DNA from 2 places in the Halobacillus sp. ABA4_118 genome. Region 1 is predicted to be linked to the other one. Evidence: riboswitches for the same ligand, from Rfam matches in the RefSeq annotation. Region 1 holds a riboswitch; the other holds the start of a gene.

Evidence for each region. Region 1 has a riboswitch for thiamine pyrophosphate ahead of tenA (thiaminase II). Riboswitches for the same ligand answer to the same signal wherever they lie in the genome.
Region 2: it holds a riboswitch for thiamine pyrophosphate, as region 1 does, so the genes downstream of both, thiW (energy coupling factor transporter S component ThiW) here and tenA (thiaminase II) in region 1, are expected to answer to the same signal.

The regions. Positions count from the first base shown of each region.
Region 1 covers NZ_JBSWWS010000001.1:3,015,701-3,020,818, reverse strand. The annotation lists gene thiS (sulfur carrier protein ThiS) at 1-137, opposite strand, end outside; gene thiO (glycine oxidase ThiO) at 150-1,259, opposite strand; gene tenI (thiazole tautomerase TenI) at 1,264-1,863, opposite strand; gene tenA (thiaminase II) at 1,860-2,555, opposite strand; TPP riboswitch at 2,665-2,772, opposite strand; gene ACXAGL_RS15355 (NUDIX domain-containing protein) at 2,817-3,257, opposite strand; gene ACXAGL_RS15350 (hypothetical protein) at 3,364-3,525, opposite strand; gene ACXAGL_RS15345 (hypothetical protein) at 3,618-3,800, shown strand; gene ACXAGL_RS15340 (hypothetical protein) at 3,915-4,148, shown strand; gene ACXAGL_RS15335 (2-thiouracil desulfurase family protein) at 4,420-4,878, opposite strand.
Region 2 covers NZ_JBSWWS010000001.1:1,218,578-1,223,096, forward strand. The annotation lists gene thiM (hydroxyethylthiazole kinase) at 1-758, opposite strand, end outside; gene thiD (bifunctional hydroxymethylpyrimidine kinase/phosphomethylpyrimidine kinase) at 755-1,558, opposite strand; gene thiW (energy coupling factor transporter S component ThiW) at 1,605-2,093, opposite strand; TPP riboswitch at 2,173-2,282, opposite strand; gene ACXAGL_RS05995 (PucR family transcriptional regulator) at 2,371-4,053, opposite strand; gene ACXAGL_RS06000 (pyridoxal-phosphate dependent enzyme) at 4,070-4,519, opposite strand, start outside.

The DNA of each region.
Region 1 (5,118 bases):
TCGCTTTTTTCTAATATGGTGTCGTTCAGTTCCACCATCACCACCCGGTTATCCAATTGGAAGTGACTCAGAAGCATACGGACATCATCCAGATGGTCAGGAATCTCATGCCACTCGCCGTTTATTTTCACATTCATGATGATCCTCCTTTATAACGTGATGAAGCTTTGTCCACTCGTCACCCAGTCCGGCTCCACCGGCTTCCCTTCGATTTGGTCCGCCACCAGCGTTCCAGTCACCGCCGAAAGCAGGATGCCGTTCCGGTAATGGCCTGTCGCCAGCCACAGCCCCTCTTTTTCAGGATGAGGACCGACATAGGGAATGCCGCTTTTCGTCTGCGGCCGGATTCCGGCCCACGTAGCTTCCATTTCGGATTCCCGAAGTGAAGGAATGAGGCGGCGGGCTTTTTCCATCAATTGAAAAAGGCCCTCTACGGTAACGGACTCGTCGAAGGAACCCACCTGTTCAGTGGCGCCGATAACGAGGCGGTTTCCCGCCTTCGGAACGATGTAGCAGCCTTTTGTGAAAAGGGTCCCTGTGATGAGCGGCCGTTTCGTCCGGACAGAAAAGCACTCCCCTTTGACCGGGTACGTTTCCACAATGGTGCGTTCAGCATTCAACAGCGAAGCACTCCACGCCCCGGCCGCTGCGATGACCGCATCCCCTGTATACGTGCCTCCGATGGTGCTGACTCCAATGATCCGACCGTTTTCTTCCACCAAACCGGTGACGTCCGTGTGTTCCAGAAAATCCGCGCCGAGCGCTGCGGCCGAAGCCGCATATGCTTTTGTCAGCTTTGGTGCGTCTACCTGTCCGTCTTCCGGCAGGTATAATGCTCCTGTAATCCTGTCGGAAAGAGACGGCTCTGTATCACACATTTCATCACAATCGATCCACCGGGCTGTTTCACCGACCGCTTCCTGCGATTTCCCCAGCTGCTTCCACGCTTCCTTTTCCTCATTCGTAAGGGCAATTTTATACAACCCTTTCTGCTGGAGCCCGATATCCACCCCGCTGAGTTCTTTCAATTCAGCTGCAAGAGAAGGAAACATCGCCCGGCTCGTTCTCGCCATTTGAAAAAGCGGATCGTCCCCTTTCCATTCGGACTGAGCCCCAAGCATGCCGGCGGCGGCGCTTGATGCTTTCTGTCCGGTTTTCCCCCGGTCGATGACGAGGACTTTTTTCTGCCGCTTAACCAGCTGATACGCAATAGAATTTCCAATCACTCCACCACCCACAACAATTGCGTCATAAAACATCCCTTCATCTCCTTCCCAGTCGGTATTGATAACGGCGGACCGCCTTTTCCGCATCGTCTGCTAATAGAATGCCGGATAGTACAGCCGCTCCCGACGCTCCAAAGGGCTGAAGGCGGCTGACATTTTCCGGTGTCAATCCCCCTATCGCGGTGACAGGCAGCGAGACTGCCTGTGTGACCCTCTGCAGAGCCTCGAGCCCGCGTCCCGCCGATCCAGGCTTGGATGCTGTCTCAAAGACATGTCCGAACAAAATAAAATCTGCTCCCCGTTTTTCTGCAGTAACAGCTTCTTCTACAGAATGGACCGAACACCCGGCGTTTAAAAAAGGAAAAGCCCGCTTAACCTCTTCGACCGGAAGACTGTGTCCGGCCAGCTGCACGTGAGGCACTGCTTTTGCCACTGCTACATCCACCCTGTCATTGATGACGAGCTTTTCGGTTGGAAACCCAAGGTCTGTCAAAGCATCTACAGTATCCGCCACTTCACTTGCGGACCACTGCTTTTCACGAAGATGGAAGAAATCAATCATCGGTTCAATCGCAGTCACCCTTGTGCACAGTTCCTCCCTGGACTGCCGCCCTGTGGAAATGACGTGCAGTTTCATTCACGTCCGGCTGCGATCGACTGTTTTAAATCAAACGGCCATTCCTCCATACGGTAAGCCATTTCCCAGAACATATATTCATACTGACTGCTGATGATAAACAATTCCTTCATCCGGGCTCTGCCGGCATCTGTTTTCGCTTCAGCCAGTTCATCAAGGCGCTGGATCTGCTCTTCTACAAGCGTCCGGAACCAATCCCCTCCGTAAGCCGCAATCCATTCCTGATAGACCGGTTCTTCCGGTGACGATTCTTTCAAATGTTCGCCGACTTCATAATACAGCCAGTAGCATGGAAGAATCGTCGCAATCACATCCCCTAAATCCCCGTTATACGCTCCTCTGTACATATGGGACGCATACGCATAGGCTGTCGGCGACGGCTTGAACTGCTCCCGCTCTGCCTGCGTAATGCCCAGCTGCTTCGAAAAGTTCTCATGAAGCCCAAGCTCTGCTTCATACGTACTTTGAGCATGAGACGCCATATTGGCCATAACAGCCATATCTTCAGACTTTGCAGCTCCCAGTGACTGGACACGGGCAAAATGAGACAAGTAATACGAATCCTGAAGCACATAATAACGGAACTTTTCGAGAGGAAGCGTTCCCTCTCCAATCCCTGTTACAAAAGGATGGTGAAAACTTCCCTCCCAAATCTCATCCACGGCCTTTCTGATTTCTTCTGAAAATGTCATATCCACTCTCTCCTTTGTTGAACGATACGCTACTGATTTTTTCCACTAAAAAAGCCACTTTCCCCGGCATAGGAAAAGTGGCTGATATACATTTATTTTCATAGACATGTATAGGTATCGGCCACTTCCCTACGCTGGTATAAACCAGATCAGGTTCCAAGAGTCTTAAAGCATCACTTTAATCTCAGCCTTTGAGAAGGCACCCCTAGTGGATCGCTCGTTATTCAATTCCCTTTCATCGTAACACGTTAGAATTTTTTGTCAAAAACAGATTTTCGACTGCCGTTCCACGGCTTTCTGGATACTGTTGGCGGTCCAGGGAGAAATCGGGACGGGACTCTCGTTCAGACCCGGCTCAACCCAGACCATGTCCGCCACTTCTTCCGGACTCTTTATATAGGGCTCTCCTGTGAAATCCGTAGTCAGAAACACGATATTCAGAACCTGGATATCCCCGATTAAAAAAGAATTGCTGTGTACATAGGTAAGGTCCCCATCCAAAGTGAGGCCGATCTCCTCTTTAATTTCACGGCGGACGTTATCTTCCAGCACATCAAGGGAATCCGGACTGAACTCCATTTTCCCTCCAGGCAGCGAATACAATCCTCCCGCGTGCTCCTCTTCCGGTGACCTTTGAATAAGTAGAATATGGTCCTCTTTCATAATGGCCGCTTCTACGTTTATGATATAAGAATACGACATATACAAACTCCTTCCCCCACCAAATTCGACACACCGCTTCAAACTCCTCCCCTTCATGAAGAAAAGATTTTTGAGCATATTCATTGTGTCTCTTTATTATAAACCGTTACACAGAACGGATAATAACGTCTTTGACTTTCTGCATCGCTCCATTAATGGCAGAAGCCTTCAGGGAAGCGAGGTAGACAACGACACCTGCTCCTTCTTCCACCTTACCAAAGCGCTGGATATCCACGATAATGGTCCTCTGCAGGGAAGGACAAGTCATTTCATTTCATTCTAAAAACACCCGCCCTTTTCAGGACGGGTGTTTTTTTATGCTCATCTCAGGTAAAATATGGCTCGGAGAGGAGGAAAACAATGACACAACTGAAAGTCCTTTCGGCGTGGAACATCCTTCCCGCTGCGCTTTTGATCACTGCCGGATGGTTTCTGTTGGATGACAATCCATCCAACACCTACACGGGATCCCTCTTTCTTATCCTTCTGGACAGTGAAAAGCGGACTGGACGCCTGGAGGTATCACTTGATCCGCCAAAATAAGCATGCCATTTTAAACTTCGGCTTTACCGCTGTCAGTCTTGTCTTGTTGTTTTATGTCCTCTAAGGGAAGGCAGCATTTAAAGAGAATCATCCACTTATAAGGAGCGGATACATATGTTAAAAAAGATTCGAATCCTCTTATCAGTCATAATCATCCTTTTGTCCGGCTACGGATTATGGACAGATAAATCAGGAGACCTTTTGTCTTTCACTCTCGCAGGTTTAGCCATTCTTATGGTTATCCTTGGCCTTGAAGAACAAAAAGAAACAACTAAAAAGCGTGCCTCCATTTATTATGCGGTCTCTGTTTTCTGTCTGTTTACTTCCATAGCCGGATTCATCCAATAATAAGAGTCCCTTTAGATGAGATCCCTATTCCTGCAAACGCGACTTAAACATCCTAGACCGCATAAGGGAAGGCGACGTGGAGTGTTCGATGGTGACGCCTGCGGAAAAGCATGAGGTGAAGATCCACTTGGGCAGGTGGTTTTCGTACCCAAGTCAGCTGAGGCCGTGCCCGCGGCGGGCATCCACCGATCAGCGGAGCGTGACAATCGCAGTCCCCCCCCTCGAGGAGAAAAGCTTTTTCTACATGAGGAGAGCCCCTGGAGAGGGCTCTTTACACCAACGTATGGATAAAATCAATTTCACTCATCACCTGTATGCCGTTCCGTTCAAGCAGGGCCGCCGTGACCCCTTTTCCGGTAACCTGTCTCCCGCTGAACGTGCCGTCATAGACGAGGGTACTGCCGCAGGACGGGCTTCCCTCCTTCAACACTACCGTATCAATCTGCAGATCTCTTACCGTTTCCAACGTCAAATAAGCCCCTCTTATGTACGACTCTGTTACATCGGTTCCTGTCTTTTCCATTACACGGGCCCGGCCTTTCAGGACATCCTCTCCATCACCGCCGATAATCTCTGCCGGAGGGCGCGGGACCATGAATCCTCCCAGCAGTTCCGGGCAGGCGGGAACCGCTTTCTTTTCCAATATTAATTTTTGAATTTTCTCCTGGAGGCAGTCGGTGCCATCGTAGCGCACTTTCATACCAGCCAGACAGGAACTGATCAAAATCACCCTTCTTTTCCTCCCTTTATCTTTTATTAAAGCTCTGTTAAAGTCTGTTGTTGATATTTTAAACGATTACTAAATCGTCTCCGTATGGAATTAGGGGTCCGGTCCGTTGTTTACTCAGGGCATGGGATGGCAGGGAAAACCGTCCGCTTTCCGCGGGGAACGATGAGCCTCCTCGAACTTCGTTCTCCGGGGTCTCCCCTTGTTCCTTTTTCCCGCAGGAGTCTACCTGTTTTCCCTGCC
Region 2 (4,519 bases), 1.8 Mb from region 1:
TCCGCCTCCTCTTCTGCTCCCAGAGCATCGATAAACGCAGGAACAAATGTCCCGGGTCCTGACACATGAGGGTGAGAAGCGGCCTGTTCTGCTGCTTTACCAAAATGATAGAGACCGGCCCGGACGTTTCCTGCGCGGTCTCCTTCTATGGCAAGAAACGCAGTGAGAACGGCACCAAGCAGACATCCGGATCCTGTGACTTTTGAAAGCCATTGGTGTCCTGTATCGTTTTTGAAGACTTCTCCTTCATACCCGATCACATCGGTTTTGCCTGTGCAGACAGCCATCGTCTGATAAAGTTCAGAAACTTTGAGAGCAATCTCATCGGTATTGGAGGCTTCTCCAGAGTCCACCCCTTTTGTTTCGACTTTCTCTCCAGCAAGGAAAGCCAGTTCTCCCGCATTGCCTTTGATCACATCGACATGAACCGTCGACAATATTTTCCTACAGGCCTCTTCCCTGTAGGAGGTGGCAGCGACTCCTACAGGATCCAGAACGACAGGGACGCCGGCTTCATTCGCCGCTTTTCCCGCCTCCAGCATCGCTTCCACCTGCTGCTCGTTCAATGTGCCGATATTCAACAGAAGGCCGTCTGCCAAACGAGCGACATCCCCGGCTTCCTGAACGGCATTCGACATAATCGGCGAAGCGCCGAGAGCAAGCAGGCCGTTGGCTGTATAATTCATGACGACTGCATTGGTAATGTTATGGATCAAAGGGCGTTCACTCCGCAGCTTCTGGATCAATGTTTGTGTCATGGATGAAAAACCTCCCTGCGTACAGCGAAATGATTGGTCGGACCGTCCCCTTTACCAAGATCGAAAGAATGGCGAATAGCCTCTGTCACAAAATGCTTGCCCTTTTCTACCGCCTGCGCGAGCGGATATCCCTGGCTCATATAAGCGGCTATAGCAGCCGAGTACGTGCAGCCTGTGCCATGGGTATTCACTGAATCAATCCGTTCTTCTTCGAAGGTGTGCAGCTCATATCCGTCATATAGAAAGTCGACCGCTTTCCCTTTTAAATGGCCGCCTTTTACAAGCGCAGCACCGGCTCCCAGCTGTTCTACAATTTCCACAGCTGCTTCCTTCATATCCTCTTCATGATGGATCCTTCGATTGAGAAGGGTTTCTGTTTCCGGAATATTGGGGGTGACAAGCGTCGATTCTGGTACAAGATGCCTTTTTAAATAGATCTGTTCTTCCTGCTCTACAAGCGGATCTCCACTTTGAGCAATCATGACAGGGTCCATAATATACGGAGCATCGATGGTCTGCATCCAGTCTTTAATGACCTGCATCATTTCCTTATTGGCAATCATCCCTGTCTTCACAGCGTGCACCGGCATATCATCACTTACCGCAAACAGCTGCTCACGGATGAAGGAGTCAGGGAGATGATGCACATCTTTGACTCCTGTCGTATTTTGGGCGACAACCGAAGTCACCACACTCATACCATAGCTTTTCAATTCCTGGAATGTTTTCAAATCGGCCTGGATGCCGGCTCCTCCACTTGGATCCGTACCGGCAATTGTTAATACACATGCGGGTTTCATTGAACCACTTCCTTTCCTATCAATCATTCTTTTCAATTGGATTTCATCAGGACTGCGGGAGCGGGCTTTCCACCTTCACTCTTGATAAAAGGAACACAGCAATGACCGCTCCTGACAGACTACTCACTAGAAACGACGGAAGAAACGCAAAGACCGCTGCTGAGCTTCCCATGAACCAGCTGGCGAAGGGAACGGCGGCCAGAGCACCAATCACACCTGTGCCCAGCACTTCTCCTGCTGCTGCAGAAAGTTTCCGTGCATAAACCTTATAAAATACACCGGCAAAAAACGCCCCGAACATACCTCCGGGAAAAGCCAGAATCGTCCCGAGTCCCAGCAGAAAACGCAGCAGGCCGATGACAAAAGCGACCGCCACCGCTGGAATCGGACCGAGCATTACGGCTGCCATGACATTGACGGCGTGCTGGACAGGGTAGGCTTTGGCTGCTCCAGCGGGAAACCATAAAAACTGCGAGCCTAGTGTACCTACGGCCACAAGGACGGCCATGAATGTAAGAATTCTGGTTTTATTCATCAGTCAGCTCCTTCCTGGGAATAAAATAAAAAACCAGGTCCACCGGGGACCTGGTTTTGATAGAAGAAGTCGATCAATGACGATCATGTGACTACTTCCCTCCGCTGGTATTAACCAGATCAGGTACGTAAGAGTCAGAAAGCGTCCATGCTTTCCTCTCAGCCTCTTCAGGCTCCCCTAGTAGTTTTGAAATCTATTCACTTGCATCCATCATAACAAAACTGGTTGAATCTGTCATCATCTCCTGCCTCATGCAGCCAGGCAAAAAGACTTCCGTTCACTGCGGCCCGGGCTTCTCTACTTTTTTCAGGAGCCACAGCCGCACACTCAGCTCCAGTAAAAATAAATCATCCGCGTTCAACAAGGACAACCCCGTCAGCTGTTCAATATTCCTCAGCCGGTGCAGAAGGGACTGCCGGTGCAGATTCAGTGCCCTCGATGTCTGGCTGACATTGCTGTTGTACTTGTTATAAACCATAAATGTATGAAGAAGCTCCGCCTGCCTTTTCTGATCATAATCAATCAGGGGCTGGAGAGTATCCTGAACAATATCCTCGATTTCTTTTTTATGGGATAAGGCCATCAAAAGCCTGTTCATCCTTGTCTCCTTAAAGAATGTCCGGCCCCCGGCCTCGTTCTGCTGCTCTCCCATCTGCAGGGCTGTCCGCGCTTCCTCATAGCTGTGATGGAAGACTTGATACCCTTCTTTATGACACGAAATCCCCCATTGGATCGTGACACCAGCCAGCAGTTCGAACAAACGCCTTTCGACAAGGTCCAGAAATTGATTCGCTGCTTCCTCACTGCCTGCTTTATCCGCCTCCAGAAAGATGATGACTCTCTCTTCATCAAAGGTCGTCATCACCTGCCGTCCCACCATGTGCCCGGCATAAGCGGCCTCCTTCTGGATGTAATAGTTGCGGCTCTGTAGAGAAGAAGAAGAGGGAAGCTGTCCATCGTTTCCTACTGAACGGCTTGCCGGCCGATGGAACAGAACCTCTCCGACAAAGCAGACGTAAGGTTTCTCAAGATCATAGCCGAGAAGCCTGGCTTTCGACAACAGCTGCTTGTCCATGCGCTGCTCCTGCTTCGCCAGTTCCAAAAGAAAGTTATCCTTGAGACGGATTTCTGTCATTTCGATGGCATTTTCCTTCACGAAATAAAGGGCACAGGCGGTCAGCGTGTGCTCAAGAATCGTCATCATCTCTGTTGTTACCTCTTGGTCCTTTTCCGGCTGAAACAACAAATATCCCTGTTTCTTATAGTTGGATAGAATCGTAAGCTGATAACAGCATTCTTCACCGATTTGATAAGCTTCTATAAAATGTGTAAGCGGGTGCTCCACACGGAAAGGATGCTCAATTAAAGAAACAACCGCTTCTTTACGCCCGTTCAACGCTTCAATCAGGGAAGAATCAAAATGCTGATTGGCCCGGATGTGCTTCAAATGGTCACTGATGGCATTGGGCAGCCCTGTGTATTGATAGAGGATGGTCGTGATTTCCTGAAGTCCCTTCCCATTCAGCACGCAATTGATCAATTCCTGACGGATCCCTTCGACATGCCTGTGAATCTTCTGTTTCTCATCATTGATTAACTGCAGCACGCCTTGAAGAATATCCGCAAACCGTACTTCCCAGGGGATTTCCACAAGCACGAGCTCATGTTGTTCAGCTAGAGCAATGATACGATCAGGGATTTTAAACAAATGACGGCCGGTGGCAAAAGCCAGAATGGAAGCATCTGACCGGATGACATCCTTCACGTAGGCCTCCAGGGCCGGGATATCCTCCCCGCATCCCACTCCCGTGCTGAGAACAAATTCATTGTTTCTCACAAAATTTTCGACAGGCGTCTCTATGACAGAGATCCACTCCACATCACGCTCATAAACAGGCGTCTGCACGTTCGCTTTCTCTAACATCGGCAGCTTCAATACCTCTTCCACAGGTACACCCATCCCCACTCCCCCTTTTTCAGTTGTCCATCCACGTTCGAACCGTATCTGTATCTACATTGTTTCCCGTAATGATCAAGACCACAGGCCCTTCCAAAATCGGCTGATCAAGGAGATAGCCGGCTCCAACAGCGGCTGCACCCTCTACGATAATTTTATGATGATCAAGGAGACTGTATAATCCTTCTTTAATACGGTCTTCCTGTAAAAGCACACCTTTATCCATCAACGACCGGGTCATAGAAAATGTATAACGGTTATCCTCACCAATGCCACCCAGCAGACTATCGGCCAGGGTATCCTCTTCTTCCAGCCTAACGACCGCCCCTTTTTTCAGACTGGCCTGCATGACGGCACTTCGTTCCATCGTCACCCCGGTGACTGAAACAGCAGGATCCATCTTCTTCAAAACGAATCCGATCCCGGATAAAAGGCCGCCTCCGGACAGCGGGATCACCACTTCTTTCAG